2 regions of the Arthrobacter alpinus genome follow, and region 2 is predicted to be linked to the other one. Evidence: predicted binding sites of a transcription regulator. Region 2 holds the regulator's gene; the other holds the start of a gene.
What was found. Region 2 encodes LexA, which represses DNA repair genes until DNA is damaged. Its sites were predicted from a motif close to TCGAACANNTGTTCGA; they were not measured.

Region 1 (7,720 bases), 480 kb from region 2:
GCGTTTCATTTCGCACAAGAGACTCACCATTAGCATGCACGACGGCGGCACCCAGGTGATCACCGGCGAAAGGTTTGTGCTGGCGGCCGGGTCACACGCCGTCGTCCCCGAGATTGCCGGGCTCACCAGTGGTGCCGTGCCGTTCCACACCTCCGACACCATCATGCGCATTGACCGCCTGCCCGATAACATCGCCATTCTTGGCGGTGGTTTCATCGCCGCCGAGTTTGCCCACATCTTTTCCTCATTTGGTGTCGCCGTCACCCAGTTAGTCCGCGGTCCGGCCATGCTGCGCCAACTGGACGGCGACCTCTCCGAACAGTTCACCCGGGAGGCCGCCTCGCGTTATGAGGTGCTGCTTGAGACGACCCTGGAAGGTGTCACGAGCAGCTCCGGGGACGGGCGCTCCGGCGTCGTGCTTGAGGTCAAGGGACCCAATGGTCCGGGGACGATTGAGGCCGAGCTGTTGCTGGTTGCCACCGGTAGGCGCCCCAACAGCGACGCGCTGGGGATGGCCGCAGCCGGGGTGGAAGTCCACGGCGACGGGCGGGTGCGGGTGGATGATTACCAACGCACCTCGGTAGAGGGGATCTTTGCGCTGGGTGACCTATCCAGCGCCCACCAGCTCAAACACGTGGCCAACCATGAGGCCCGGGTGGTCAAACACAATCTCCTACACCCCGACGAGATGATGACCGCAGACCACCGGTTCATCCCGGCAGCGGTCTTCGCCGATCCCCAGATTGCATCGGTAGGACTCACCGAGGAACAGGCCATCGAGGCGCAGCGCCCTTATGCCGTCAAGGTCCAAAAATATGCCGACATCGCTGCCGGATGGGCTCGGGAGGACACCGTCCATTTTCTAAAGGTACTGGCAGATCCCACCACCGGACTCCTCTTGGGCGCACATGTCATTGGGCCGGAGGCGGCCACCGTGATCCAACCGCTGATCCATGCCATGTCGTTTGGGCAACGGGCCCTCGACGTCGCCCGCGGCCAGTACTGGATCCACCCTGCGCTGAGTGAACTCGTGGAAAATGCACTACTCGGGCTGCCGGAGCCGACCGAACAATAGCCAGTCAGACAGGCGCGGTTCCTGCCTCCGCACCTGCATTGTCAACGCCTGGCAGGATAAGAAATATTATTAGAATATTTGTTCTATAGTACTTCCTTGCTGGCGTATTTAGGTCTAAAATTGGTGTATGGGCACCGTTGATCGGTCCGGTAGCAAGAGAGTTTCCACCCCTTCCGGGCAGGCGTTTTTGGATCAGGACCCCGGCTTTGGGCCGGAGGGGATTGTTGGCGGCGATTTTTCCGGCCATGATTCTTTCGGTGTTGCTGTGGATGCTGTGGTGGATGGGGATGGTGCTGCGCTGGCCCGGCTGATTGCCAGTGATCCTTTTGCCGATGACCCGCAGATGCGCAATGTCACGTGGATCGGCCCGTCGCGGGAGATCAGTGCGGAGGAATGGGCGGCCCAGTTCTTGCCTGCCGCGCCTGTACCGGGGCTGGGGGTTGGGGCACTGTTGCCTGTGTCGCTCTCTGGTGTGGGTGCGGATGCTGCGGTGGCGGTGGTGCGGGCTTCGGTTCCGGACCTTCCTAAGGCGCCCAGGAAGGACAACCCTGCCGGTGTGGTGTGGACCCCTGCTGCGGGGGCCGAGGCGTTGGAGGTTCTGGATCCGGCCGGGCTGGCCGATAACGAGGTGTTGGACTTCATGCATGCGGCGAACCGTTTGGCCGCTTTCGCTCAGGCCAGGGAAGCCGAGGCGGTGGCCGTGTTTGCTACCCGTCGTCCGCCTCTGGCCGATGAACCGGTCCGGGAACGCGGCGGGGTGTCGTTGTGGGCTGCCGGGGAACTGATGGCGGTATACGCGATCGGGCGGGGCGCCGCCGAGCATCGACTCGATGACGCCGCGACCCTGACCGCGCTCCCGGCGACCTTGGCCCTGCACCGGCAGGGTCTGCTGGACGGGTTGCGGATCCGGGCCATCCACCGGGGCCTGGAGAACGTCCCCGAGGAGCTCTTCTTGGTGCTGGAGCCACTGTTTTTGCCCGGGGCGGCCCGGATGAACCCGGCCGGGCTGACCCGTAAGATCCGGCGCCTGGCCGAACGCTTCAACCCTGAACCGTTGGCGGTCCGGCACGAGCGGGCCCGGATCCAGCGCCGGGTCTGGTTCACGCCCCTGCCCGACGGGATGGCCCAACTCGGTGCGATCCTGCCCGCCACACCAGCCCTGGCCTTGTTCCAGTCCTTAGAAGCCTGGGCCAGACAGGCCCAACAGGATGGGGAACCCTCCACCGCTTTGACCCCGACCGGGCGGCCCTCCCGTAGCTATGATAACTACCTCGCCGATTGCTTCCTGGACCTGATCCATCAAGCCTTCCTCCACCCCGCCACCAGCTGCACTGACTGCTCCTGTAACAACCCCACCCCAGACCATCCAGCACCAGACCAGCCAGCACCCCACACCACCACCGGGCTGAGCGGCAATGGGCTGAGCGGCAATGGGCTGGCAGGGAATGGGCTGCCCGGTGGTGGGTCGGTTCCGGAGCCACGGTTTACTCCTCGTATCCCGGCTAAGGTCAACGTCACTATCCCGTTCCTGACTCTGCTGAACACCTCGGAGGAGCCCGGCCATCTCGACGGGTACGGTCCCATCCCGGCCGATCAGGCCAGAGAACTCGCCGCCGGGGCCAGCTCCTGGCACCGGATCCTCACCGACCCCGAAAAAGGCACCATCGTCAGTATCGGGCGCACCGCTTACAAACCACCCGCGGACATGGTCAGGCTCGTCCGTCTCCGGGACCCTGTCTGTACCGGAATCGGGTGCGACACCCCGGCCCGGAACTGCCAGATCGACCACACCATCCCGTTCCACCAAACCCGGTACACCCTCAACGGCACCGCCCTGCCCAAAGGCCAAACCAGCACCGAGAACCTCCGCCCACGCTCCATCTACTGCCACCGCCTCAAAGACGAGCCCACCACCGGCTGGAACGTAGAACCAGCCGAAAACGGTGCCACCAAAACCACCACCCCCACCGGACGCGAATACCTCCACAACCACCCCGACAACGAACAAAACGCACCCATCTAGCAAGCACCCTCCCCCACAACACAGGCCCGGCACCCAGGCAAGCCCTCCAAGCACAGACCAGCCACCCGAGGGCCCTTTCACCACGGGCCAGGCACCCAGGCGACACGCGGCAGGGAATAGCTCAGCGCTCTCCGGGCGTTGACAAAAAGTAAATACCAACCCCTGTTCTTTTGGAGATCTCCTTGAATTTGTTTTCCCCCGTCACCCTTGGCGAACTAACCCTGCCAAACCGCCTGGTCATGGCCCCGCTCACCCGCTCGCGCTCCGGATTGGACGGCGTTCCCGGGGACATCGTGGTCGAGTACTACAGGCAGCGGGCATCCATGGGGATGCTCGTTTCCGAAGGCACTTACCCCAGCTTTGCCGGGCAGGCCTTCGTCAGGCAGCCCGGGCTGGTAACCGAAGCCCAGATTGCCGGTTGGAAGAGGGTTACTGACGCGGTGCATGCCGACGGCGGGCTCATTATCGCCCAGGTCATGCACTCGGGCCGTGTCACCCACCAAGAGACAAATGGTGGACGTACAGTTCTCGCTCCCAGCGCCCTTGCCATTGACGGATTCACCCGGACCTACGCCGGAAAGCTGCCTTATCCGGTGCCTCGGGCACTTGATCTGGCGGAACTGCCAGAGATCATTGAGGAATTTGTCCAAGGGTCACGCAACGCGATCGCGGCCGGATTCGACGGCGTCGAACTGCACGGTGCCAATGGATACCTGCTGCATGAATTCCTTGCCCCGTCCTCCAATCAGCGCGACGACGCCTATGGTGGCAGTCCCGCGAACCGAGCCCGCTTCGTCATCGAAACCACAGCCGCCGTGGTGGAGGCGATTGGCGCTGGCAGGACGTGGTTGCGCATCTCCCCTGAACACAATGTCCAAGGCGCCCTTGAAACCGACCCCACCGACACGCTGGAGACGTACTCGGCCCTTGCCGACGGGATTGCACCGCTGGGGTTGGCAGGGCTGAGTATCCTGCATAAGGAACCGTCAGGCGTACTGGTCCAGCACTTGTGCAACCGCTTTGGCGGCCCGGTCCTGATCAACACCGGCTTTGGCACGATCACCAGTCTCAAGGACGCGCAGGCCGTGATGGGCTGGGCAGACGCCGTGGTGGTAGGGCGCCCGGCCCTCGCCAACCCTGATCTGGCGCACCGGTGGGAGCAGGACCTGCCCCTGAACGAACCAGACCATGCAACGTTCTACACGGAAGGGGCCGTGGGGTACACGGATTACCCCTTCTGGAAGAACTAGCAGTTGGCCTGTGCTCCGCGGGAGAGCCACACCCGGCCCTGTCGCGAAGCAACGACTTCATCGACATTCTGAGGGACGCCGCACACAACGTGGGCTTCTTCCGGATCATCAAATACGGGGCAGTACCGGGCCAGGCGCAAGACCTCCTCGACTCTGTGGCAGGCTTTTTCGCGCTGCTGCTGGAAGAACGCCTGGCCCTGGGCAAACACACCTCCGCACAGTTCCACCGCGACCCCGCCTCCGCCGTGCCAGCGGACAGAGTCCCGGCGGTGCCGGTGGTGCCAGCGGTGCCGGTGGTCCCAGCGGAAAGACTTTACTGGCGCCGGCAAGGACACAACGAGTGGCTGGCCTCCTACCCAGAACTTGAACGGACGGCATCGGCGTGGGCCGGGTAGGTGGCGGATACGGGACGTTTGTTGCTGACTGCCATCAGTGTGGCCCTGGACCTGCCCGAGGTGCGAACGTAGGGAGTGGGCTCACCGGCCGACTACGGCTTCGTGACGCGTTTGCTGCAGGATTGCGTGGGCGGACAAGTACTCGGTCCCCTTCTTCTTCTACCCCAGGCTCGACGCCGGCATTGGCGCGGTTCCGCTACCGGCCGCCCTCGCCGCCGATGCTCCCGGCGTCACCGGCGTCAACGTCCTCGAGCGCCAATGTCCTGAAGAGCTTTGTCGGCACACGCCGTTTGGCAAGCCCGTCATGGACTTCCAAAACACCAGGTTTGTGCTCGCGGAATGCAAAACCCAAGTGCTGGCCGACACGATGCTTGTGGAGCACCGATATCCACGTGGTCGTGGTTGATAGATGCCTGCAGATCTTTGGCGGCACCAACCATGTCATGTAGGAATTGATCGGCCGCTCCCGATGAAAACCGGCCAAGGCCCAATCTTCATGTTGCGGATCACACATGGCCCTATGCTGGTGCCATGACGAAGACGTCGATCGATTCCGCGGCAGCCCTATCCGCCATGCTGGCTTCCACCGGCTATCTGGCCGACGACGGCCTGGCCACCATTGCCTATTTGGCCCTGGGTATGGAGCGCCCGCTGCTGTTGGAGGGCGAGCCGGGCACGGGTAAGACGGCTCTCGCGCAGGCACTGGCGGAGGCGTTTGGGCTGCCGCTGATCAGGCTGCAGTGCTATGAGGGAATCGACGCTTCGCAGGCGCTTTACGACTGGGATTTCACCGCGCAGATCCTGCATCTGCGAAGCATTGAGGCTGGCGGCGGCAGCGGGCTGAGTGTTCAAGCGCTGGAAAGCTCACTGTATGACAAGCGGTTCCTGCTGGCCCGTCCCATCCTGAAGGCGCTCCAGCAAAGTCCGGCAGTGTTGCTGATCGATGAGATTGACAGGGCGGACGACGAATTTGAGGCGTTCCTGTTGGAGGTACTCTCCACCTACCAAGTCTCCATCCCCGAGTTTGGGACGGTCACGGCCGTGACTGCGCCCATCGTCGTGCTGACCTCCAACAGGACCAGGGACTTGCACGACGCCCTGAAACGGCGGTGCCTGTACCACTGGATCGACCACCCTGGACTGGCCCGCGAGGTTGAAATCCTGCGCACCCGCCTGCCGCAGGTGCCGGAGCTACTGGCCCATCAGGTGGTCAATGTGGTCCAACAGATCCGCGCCACCGACGGCATTCTCAAGCCGCCAGGCGTTGCCGAAACCCTGGACTGGGCCCGGGCCCTGCACCAGCTGGGCTGCGCCGAACTGGACCTGGCCTCCGCCGCGGCCAGCATCGGCGCCCTGTGCAAGTACCGTGAGGACACCGAGCGGGTCACGGCAGCCCTGGCCCGGATGTTGGGTTGAGACATGGCTGAGGCAGGCACATCCGGGCACACCGCGGACACGGGATACACCGCGCTCGCGGGCGTTCCGGCACACGGCGCAGAGGAAATCCTGTTGGCGTTTGCCAGTGCCGTGCGGGCCGCCGGGGTTAAGGTCAACCCGGAGCGGGCCCGCACCTTTGTCGAGGCGGTGGTCCGGCTGTCCACGGCCCGCTCTGCCATGGACCGCCACAACGTGTTTTGGGCCGGCCGGGGCACCCTATGCTCCTCTCCCGACGAATTGGGCCCCTACCAGCGAACCTTTGAGGCATGGTTTGCCCCCGTCCACTCCACCACCGAACGCCAGGACACTGCCTCCACCACCGTCAGCCAGGCCTCGCTGGAGAACGACGCCGGCACCTCCGACGGCGCCCAAGAGACGGTGAATGCCATCTCCAGCAGGCGCGAACTGCTGCGCCACCGTGACATTGCCACCCTTGACGCCACTGATCGCACGTTACTCAACCACATGTTCGAAGATCTGGTTGTGCGCCTGCCCAGCCGCCCCAGCCGCAGGCGAAAACTTGACCCTCACGGAGAGATTGACCGGGTGCGCACGTTGCGCGACCAGCTGCGGCGCGGCGGTGAACCGGGGCCGTTGCGCCGCAGCAAGGCGCCGCGGAAGCCGCGTCAGGTGGTGTGGCTGATCGACGTTTCAGGGTCCATGGCCCCTTATGCGGACAGCCTGTTGCGCCTGGCGCACCGGGTGCTGGCACAGGCCCCACGCCAGGTGGAGGTTTTCACCCTGGGCACCCGACTGACAAGGGTGACGGGCGCGCTCTTGGCCCACGACCCGGAGGAAGCCCTGGCACAGGCGGGGCGCACCGTGCCCGACTGGTCCGGTGGCACCCGCCTGGGCGAGGTGTTGGGCGCCTTCAACAACCGGTGGGGGCAGCACTCGGTGGTGCGTGGCGCCGTCGTAGTGATTGCCAGTGACGGCTGGGAACGCGGGGATCCGGCCCTGCTGGGGCAGGCGGTGCAGAGCCTGCATCATGTGGCTCGGCGGATCATCTGGTCCAACCCGCACCGGGGCAAGGCAGGGTATGAGCCGGTGCAACAGGGAATCAAGGCAGTGCTGGGGCACGTTGACTATTTTGTGGGGGGACATTCGATGAAGAGCTTCGAGGACTTGTTGGAAGTGGTGCGCAATGCGTGAGGTGTTGAAGGATCTGGTGTCCGCCGTCGCAGCCGGGCACACCGTGGGGCTAGGCACCGTGGTGCGCACGTTCAAGTCAGCGCCGCGGCCTGCTGGTGCCTCAATGATGGTCGACGCCGATGGCCGGGCGGTGGGTTCGGTGTCGGGCGGCTGCGTGGAGGGAGCCCTGTACGAGCTGGCCACCGCCGTGGTGCAGGACGGCACCCCTGTGCTGCAACGCTATGGCATCAGCGACAACGACGCCTTCGAGGTGGGGCTGACCTGCGGGGGCATCCTGGACGTGTTTGTCGAAGCCGTCTCGCAGGCGAGCTTCCCGCAGTTGCAGGGCGTTTGCGACGACGTCGACGCCGGCAATCCGGTGGCGATCGTGACGGTGATCGAACACCCC
Region 2 (7,720 bases):
CCATGCCGTTCTCACGCACGCCGTGTTCCACGCTGGCGTCGAACAGCACCTGCAAACCAACACAGATGCCCAGCACCGGGCGCCCGCCAGCGACACGGCGCCCGATCATGCGCAAAGCGTCAACACCTTTCAGCTCCGCCATGACCGAGCCGAACGCGCCCACGCCGGGAACAACCAACCCGTCAGCGTTCAAGACGTCATCGGGTTTGGCGCTGAGGGTGACCTGCGCGCCTGCACGTTCCAACGCTCTGACGGCCGATCGAACGTTTCCGGAGCCGTAGTCAAGGACGGTGACCGTCGGTTTGGGACTGCCGGTTGTGTCGGGGGATTCGGCGCTCACAAAAGACCCTTCGTGGACGGGATTCCGGTGACGCGAGGATCCGATTCCACGGCAGAGCGCAAGGCCCGGGCAAACGCCTTGAACTGGGCTTCCACGATGTGGTGCGGATCGCGGCCGGCAATCACCGTCATGTGCAGGCAGATTTGTGCGTGCAAGGTGATGGCCTCAAAGACGTGCCTGGTCAGTGAGCCCGTAAAGTGGCCGCCGATCAAGTGGTACTCCTGCCCGGCGGGCTCGCCACCGTGCACCAGGTAGGGGCGCCCGGACACATCGACAACCGCGTTCGCCAAAGCCTCATCCAGCGGCACCGTGGCTTCGCCAAATCGACGGATACCTGCCTTATCGCCCAGGGCCACCCGAAGGACCTCGCCCAGTGAGATGGCCACATCCTCCACCGTGTGGTGCACGTCAATGTGGGTGTCCCCGGTGGCCTTGATTTTCATGTCGATCAAGGAGTGTTTGGACAGGGCAGTGAGCATGTGATCGTAAAACGGCACCGAGGTGTCAATCTCTGAAACACCTGTGCCGTCCAGGTTGATTTCAACGAGCACATGGGATTCGCTGGTGCCACGTTCAAGGCGTGCGGTGCGTCCCTGGCCAGGCTGCCGACTGTTCTCGGTCATGATAAAAGCATCCTTTGATTCGGTGGTGTCCGGCCGCCAGGGAGCATGACCCTGCGCGGAAGGAAGGTGAAACAAGTCGTCGTGTTCCACCAGTTTAGAAGAGAGTGGCTGCTTCTGCCCAAAGCCGCCCACTCCCCGAGCTTTCCCGGGCGTGGGCTCGCCGGAACGACGCCGTCGAAAAGTGGCGGTTAGGTGGCCAGGATGGCACGGAGTCCGGAAAGAAAAGCGGTGGTTTCCTGTTCCGTGCCGGCAGTGACACGCAGGTGGCCAGCAATGCCCACGTCACGGATGAGCACCCCGGCCGCCAGCAGACCTTCCCAGACCGAGCGGGGGTCCTCGAGACCACCAAAGAAAACAAAGTTGGAGTCCGACGGTGCCGGGGTCAGACCGATGCGTGTCAGTTCGTCCACGATCCGATCCCGTTGAATCTTGATGGCTTCGACATTTGCCAAGAGCGAATCGGAGTTTCGCAGGGCAGCCACGGCTGTGGCCTGGGTGATGGCGGACAGGTGGTAGGGCAGACGAACAAGGCGGACCGCGTCGGCGACTTCAGGGGCGGCCGCCATATAGCCCACTCGTGCCCCGGCCAGGGCAAAGGCCTTGCTCATGGTGCGCGAGACAACCAGGCGGGGCCTGCCCGGCAGCAAGGACAGTGCACTGGGGGTTCCCTCATGGGAGAACTCCATGTAGGCCTCATCGACGATCACGATCGCCTGCGACGCTTCTCCGGCTTCGTAAACGGCCTCCACAACGTCACGTCCCAGGGCGGTGCCCGTCGGGTTATTGGGCGAACACAAGAATATTATGTGGGGAGCTTGCGCGCGTACTTGTTCGGCGGCCGATTCTGGGCTGAGGCTGTAATCTGCGGCGCGGGTCCCCGTCACGAAGCCGGTGCCTGTACCGCTGGCGAGCAGGGGGTACATGGAGTACGTGGGGGGAAAGCCCATGGCTTTCCGGCCGGGTCCACCAAAAGCTTGGAGCAATTGCTGCAGAACCTCGTTGGAGCCATTGGCGGCCCAGATGTTCTCCTGAGTCATCCCGTGGCCCAAGTATGCCGCCAGGGCCCTACGAAGTTCGGTGAACTCCCGATCAGGGTAGCGGTTCAAGCCGTCAAGTTCATCCGCGACGGCCTTCAAGATTGCTTCCTTGGCGTCCAGCGGAACACCAAAGGTGTTCTCGTTGACGTTGAGCAAAACAGGAACGTCGATTTGCGGGGCACCGTAGGGATGTTGTCCGCGCAGATCGTCGCGGAGCGGTAATTGGCTGAGGCGTTCAAACTGATCCATGGGACTAGTTTAAGTGCCGTGGACGTCAAGACTGAACTTGTGACAGGTAACGTCCGACCATTTGGCTATTTGGGGTTCGGGACAAACAGTTGCTGGCCTGCCTGCACCACGTTGGTGGTCAGCTCATTCAAGGCCACGATCTCACCCACGACTTCTCGAACATCGCGGCTTGAATCGCTGGCAGCCGCAATGGACCACAGACTCTCGCCTTGCAAGACCGTGACAGTGGTTGCGTAGTCCGCCATGTCGATGGGGCTGAACTTTGTGGCGGCGTTGGCAGGACTGGCCAGGGCTCCCAGGAGCAGGGCCAACACCGAGAATACGAGCACTGTGCTGAGCAGCAGGGCCGGAATGCCGAGCAGGATCATGCGCCCTCGCCGGGTCAGCCGCAGGGGCGCGGCGCCGGGGGTTGCTGCAAGGACGGGACGTCCAATTGTTGAAATCACCAATGCGCTCATGACTAAGGCTCCTTTTCACACCGTGAAGTTTCTTCCCGTGGGAGCCCACCAGGCGGGGCGTCCCAGTCGTTCCGCAGGAGCAAAACTTCCATAAACAATTTGTTCGATAGAACGTATGTTCTAACTCGCTACTACTGTTTTAGCATCTATTGACGACTCCTGACAAGACTCGCTAGAACAAATGTTTGAAATTCCCACTTTTCTGGCTTAATCTTGAGGGTAAGGATTCGCCTCTGAAAGCAGTCCACCAGCAGGCACTGACATTATTAGTGGCATCCACGAAAGGACCGAAGGATCATGACGCTCCCAGAACCTCCGCACCGCATCCCCCAGGCACCGAGCAGGGCCGGCATGAAGGGTCTGACGGTCCGCCAAAAGAAGATCCTTGAGTGCATCCAGCGCTCTATTGCTGACAAGGGTTACCCGCCGTCCATGCGTGAAATTGGCGACGACGTGGGATTGGCAAGCCTTTCCAGCGTCACCCACCAGCTCACCCAGTTGGAGCGGCACGGCTACCTGCGTCGTGATCCCAAGCGTCCACGTGCCATGGAAGTTCTCATTCCCCTCGTCCTTGACGACGGCGTGGTTGCCATTGAGGGTGTGAGCTCACCGGAGCAGGTCCGCAGTTCCAACGGCCTGAATTTTGCACAACTCAGCAGTTCCTCGGACACGGCATTCGTTCCGCTGGTGGGACGGATCGCCGCCGGCGGTCCTATCCTGGCCGATCAGATGGTCGATGACATCATGCCGTTGCCGCGCCAGATCGTCGGCAGCGGCGAGCTCTTTATGCTCAAGGTGGTTGGCGACTCCATGATTGACGCCGCCATCTGTGACGGCGACTGGGTTGTTATCCGGCGCCAGAACACCGCCAACAATGGTGATATTGTGGCCGCCCTGCTCGAGGATGAGGCCACTGTCAAGACGTTTCGCCAGCGTGATGGCCACACCTGGCTGTTGCCGCAGAACACCCGCTACGAGCCCATCCTGGGCGACAACGCCACTGTCATGGGCAAGGTCGTCTCGGTGCTGCGCAGCCTCTAGCAAATGCCAACGAAGAAGCGCCCCGGGCAATGCTCGGGGCGCTTTGTCGTGCGTGGCTCGCTGCGGGTGCCGGCACCCACCATCCCGAGGCCGTGCCGGGCTACTTGCCGGAGAGCCGCTCTAGCGCCGACAGGGCCACGGCCCTGTCCTTGGTGGACCAAAAAGGTGGCAGGGCGGCCCGCAGGAACCCGCCGTAGCTGGCGTTGGCCAGGCGGGAATCAAGGACCGCCACAACTCCCCTGTCACTGCTAGAGCGGATAAGCCGGCCCACGCCCTGGGCCAGGCGAATAGCCGCATGGGTTGCGGAGATGGCGATGAAGCCGTCCCCCCCGCTTTGGGCCACGGCCCTGGCCCGTGCCGTGACCAGCGGATCGTCGGGACGGGGGAACGGGATCCTGTCAATGACCACCAGCCGGCAGGAGGCCCCCTGCACATCAACTCCCTGCCACAAGGACATGGTGCCAAAAAGGCAGGTGTCGGGTTCCTCGGCAAATTCCTTGATCAGGCCGGCGATCGAGGCGTCTCCCTGACAAAGAATCTTGACCTTGAGCTTCTTGCGCAGCTTTTCGGCAGCGTCCTCGGCCGCACGGCGTGAGGAGAACAACGCCAGCGTCCCTCCCCCTGCGGCAGTGATCAGTGCCTCCAGCTCGGCCAACTGCTCCGGAGAATTTCCGAACCCGGGCTTTTGCAGGTGCGCCGCAACGTACAGCATGCCTTGCTTTGGATAATCGAAGGGGGAGCCGACGTCGGCACCGGTCCAGTTCGGCGCGTTGGCACCCAACAAACCCAGCCCCCCGGCGGTGGCCTGGAACGACTCGCCAATGGCCAGTGTTGCCGAGGTCAGGATCACCGTATGGTCGGCAAACAGACCCTCCCGCAATTTTCCGGCGACACTGAGCGGGGCGATGCTGATGACGGGAGGTTCGCCCTCATCCGCCTTTTGATAGCCCTGGCCGGGGGTGAAGCTACCTACCCGTGACGCCCAGAGAACTTCACGGGCGTCCTGGGCAGCCAACATCCGCTCACACAGGTCAAAGACTAGGTTCAACCGGGAACGGGCAATGGACCGGCCACCGTCGACGGCGGCCGAACCCTCCGGTTTGGAGTCAGATAAAGCCACGCGTGCGGCGTCCCGCAATTGTTCGATGGCTGCCGAGTGGGTCTCGTTCAGACCGTTGGGTAGCAGCCCGGACGGCGTTGCTGCAAAGGCCAGATCCAGGGCATTGCCGGCCGCATGGAGCGCGTCCACGGAGACGCCCGTGTGTTTGCGTGTGCTTGAGGCCGCCGCCTGGACCATCTGGACAGAGAGCTGGCCGGTGACGGCACCTGTCACACGGTCCTGGAGTTCGTGCGCCTCGTCCACCACCACGACGTCGTAGTCCGGCAGCACCGCGATTCCCTCAAAGGCGCTGATCGCCAGCATGGCGTGGTTGGTGACCACAATGTCCGCCACGGCTCCCTTGGCTCTGGCCATTTCGGAGAAGCAGATCTCGGCCAGGGGACACTTTTGCGCGCCCAGGCACTCCATGGACGTGACGGAGACCTGCCGCCACGCCTTGTCCGTGACACCGGGCAGCAGTTCGTCGCGGTCACCCGATTCGGTGTCCTGCGCCCACTCGCGCAACCGCACAACTTCACGGCCGAGGGCCGAGGTCGGCCCGGTCTTGGCACCTGGCAGATGCACAACACTGGAGTCCTCACCCAGGCTGAACAGTGCCCCCTCGGAGGAGTCCTCGGTGGGGAAGCCACCGCCCAATTTGTGCTTGCAGACATAGTTGCTTCGGCCCTTGACCAGGGCGACGTCAATGGGGCGCGGCAGCAGCGGGTCCAGGGCAGCGAGCAGCCTGGGCACGTCACGGCCCACGATCTGGGCCTGCAACGCCAGCGTCGCCGTGGCCACCACTGATGGTTTTTCACTCGTGAGGGCATGAACTATTAGCGGAATCAGGTAGGCCAGGGACTTTCCTGTGCCTGTTCCGGCCTGGACCAGCAGGTGGTCGCCGGTTTCAATGGCTGCCACCACCTGACGGACCATCTCATGCTGCCCGTCCCGGCGTTGGCCGCCCATGGCTTCCACCGCCCTGTCCAGCAGTTCCAGGGCCTGAGCAGTTGAGGCCTGGTCCGTTGAGGCTTGTGTTGGTGCAGGATCGGCCGTGGAGGCATCGGCTTCGGCAGTACTTTTATCCATGCTGGACAAACGGTGCCACTTCTGCGGCCAGGTCGTCACGGACGCGCACATGTGCCACAGTGCCGGTTTCGCCGTGCTCAATGCTGAGGATCTCGGCATCGCTTCCGTGCAATCTGTTCAGCACGTCGCCGCGGTCGTAGGGAATCAGCAGTGTCAGGTCAACCCCGGGGCGCGGGATGGCGTCGCTGATGGCCGCGAGCAGTCCCTCCATGCCCTGCCCGGTGCGGGCAGAGACTTCCACGCTGCGCGGCTCGCGCTGTCGCAGGCGTTGAACCACCAGCGGATCGGCGATGTCCACCTTGTTCAAGATGATGATCTCGGGGATTTTCAGCGCACCAACCTCGGCGAACACTGTGCGCACCGCCGAAATTTGTCCCTCGGGATCCGGGTGGGACGCGTCAACAATGTGCAGGATCAGGTCTGCGTCGGCCACTTCCTCCAAGGTGGAGCGGAAGGCCTCAACCAACTGGGTGGGCAGCGAGCGGACAAAACCCACCGTGTCGACAAGGGTGTAACCCAGACCGTCGGCGGTCTCTGTTTTGCGAACGGTGGGGTCCAAGGTGGCGAACAAGGCGTTCTCGACCAGGACGCCTGCGTTGGTGAGCCTGTTCAGCAGGGAGGACTTTCCGGCATTGGTGTATCCGGCGATAGCCACCGACGGGACAGAGTTGCGTTTCCTATTGGCCCGCTTGGTCTCCCGTGCAGGCTTCATGGCAGCAATTTCACGGCGCAGCTTCGCCATGCGGGTTCGGATCTTCCGGCGGTCCAGTTCCATCTTGGTTTCGCCGGGGCCGCGCGAACCAATACCGCCACCGGCGGTGCCGACCCGGCCACCGGCCTGGCGGGACATGGATTCACCCCAACCGCGCAGGCGCGGCAACAGGTACTCCATCTGTGCCAGCTCCACCTGCGCCCGGCCTTCGCGTGACTGGGCGTGCTGGGCAAAAATGTCAAGGATCAACGCGGTGCGGTCAATGACCTTGACCTTGACCACTTCTTCAAGGGTGCGGCGTTGGGACGGTGCAAGGTCGCCGTCGATGATGACGGTGTCCGCACCCGTGGCGTGGACGATCTCCTTGAGTTCCTCCGCCTTGCCCGTTCCCAGGTAGGTGGCCGGGTCTGGTTTGGCACGGCGCTGGACCATCCCGTCGAGGACTTCGGATCCGGCGGTTTCAGCCAACGCGGCCAACTCCCGCAGGGAATTCTCCGCATCTGCCATGGTCCCGGTGCTCCACAGGCCGGCCAGGACGACACGTTCCAGACGCAGCTGGCGATACTCAACCTCCGTGACGTCTTCAAGCTCGGTGGACAGCCCGGCCCTGCGGCGCAGTGCGTTGCGCTCGGCCAGTTCAGTCTGGTCACCGTCGAAGCTGCTGTGTTCGAAGGTAAGGTTCGAGACGGCCTGGGCCTGGCCGATGATGGGGTGGCTGGGGGCAGGCGTGGCTTGGGGGTCCTCGGCGTCGAGCCGGACCTCCGCGCGGACGGCCCGTGACGCGGCGATGTCCTTAGCCAGAATCCTGTCAATCACTGCCTCGATCTCGGCGACCGACAGATCCGAGGCCGCGTTCCCGGCCGACCCTGATCCGACAGGCCCTGTTGTGGGTTCGTTGGCGGGGACGTTGGCGTCGTCGGAACCGTGAGGTGCAGATGGGTTGGACATGTTCTCCTTATTGGCGTTAGACCAATCTTAGTCCCGTGCGCCGACACGCACACCTTTGCCGTCTACGGCTGTGGACAAAGCTGGCGGGGCAGGGGCCCTTAGGTGTGCCTAGATACCGATTGGG

Region 1: the regulator LexA is predicted to act here: its motif matches at 1,146-1,161, upstream of AOC05_RS06270 (DUF222 domain-containing protein).

The regions. Positions count from the first base shown of each region.
Region 1 covers NZ_CP012677.1:1,409,520-1,417,239, reverse strand. Annotated here, with positions in the region: gene AOC05_RS06275 (mycothione reductase) at 1-1,075, shown strand, start outside; gene AOC05_RS06270 (DUF222 domain-containing protein) at 1,203-3,098, shown strand; gene AOC05_RS06265 (alkene reductase) at 3,338-4,348, shown strand; gene AOC05_RS20060 (hypothetical protein) at 4,438-4,743, shown strand; gene AOC05_RS19345 (hypothetical protein) at 4,940-5,125, opposite strand; gene AOC05_RS06250 (AAA family ATPase) at 5,275-6,159, shown strand; gene AOC05_RS06245 (vWA domain-containing protein) at 6,163-7,332, shown strand; gene AOC05_RS06240 (XdhC family protein) at 7,325-7,720, shown strand, end outside.
Region 2 covers NZ_CP012677.1:929,991-937,710, reverse strand. Annotated here, with positions in the region: gene hisH (imidazole glycerol phosphate synthase subunit HisH) at 1-340, opposite strand, end outside; gene hisB (imidazoleglycerol-phosphate dehydratase HisB) at 337-963, opposite strand; gene AOC05_RS04055 (histidinol-phosphate transaminase) at 1,152-2,249, opposite strand; gene AOC05_RS04050 (LysM peptidoglycan-binding domain-containing protein) at 2,315-2,707, opposite strand; gene lexA (transcriptional repressor LexA) at 3,005-3,748, shown strand; gene AOC05_RS04040 (ATP-dependent DNA helicase) at 3,849-5,936, opposite strand; gene hflX (GTPase HflX) at 5,929-7,596, opposite strand.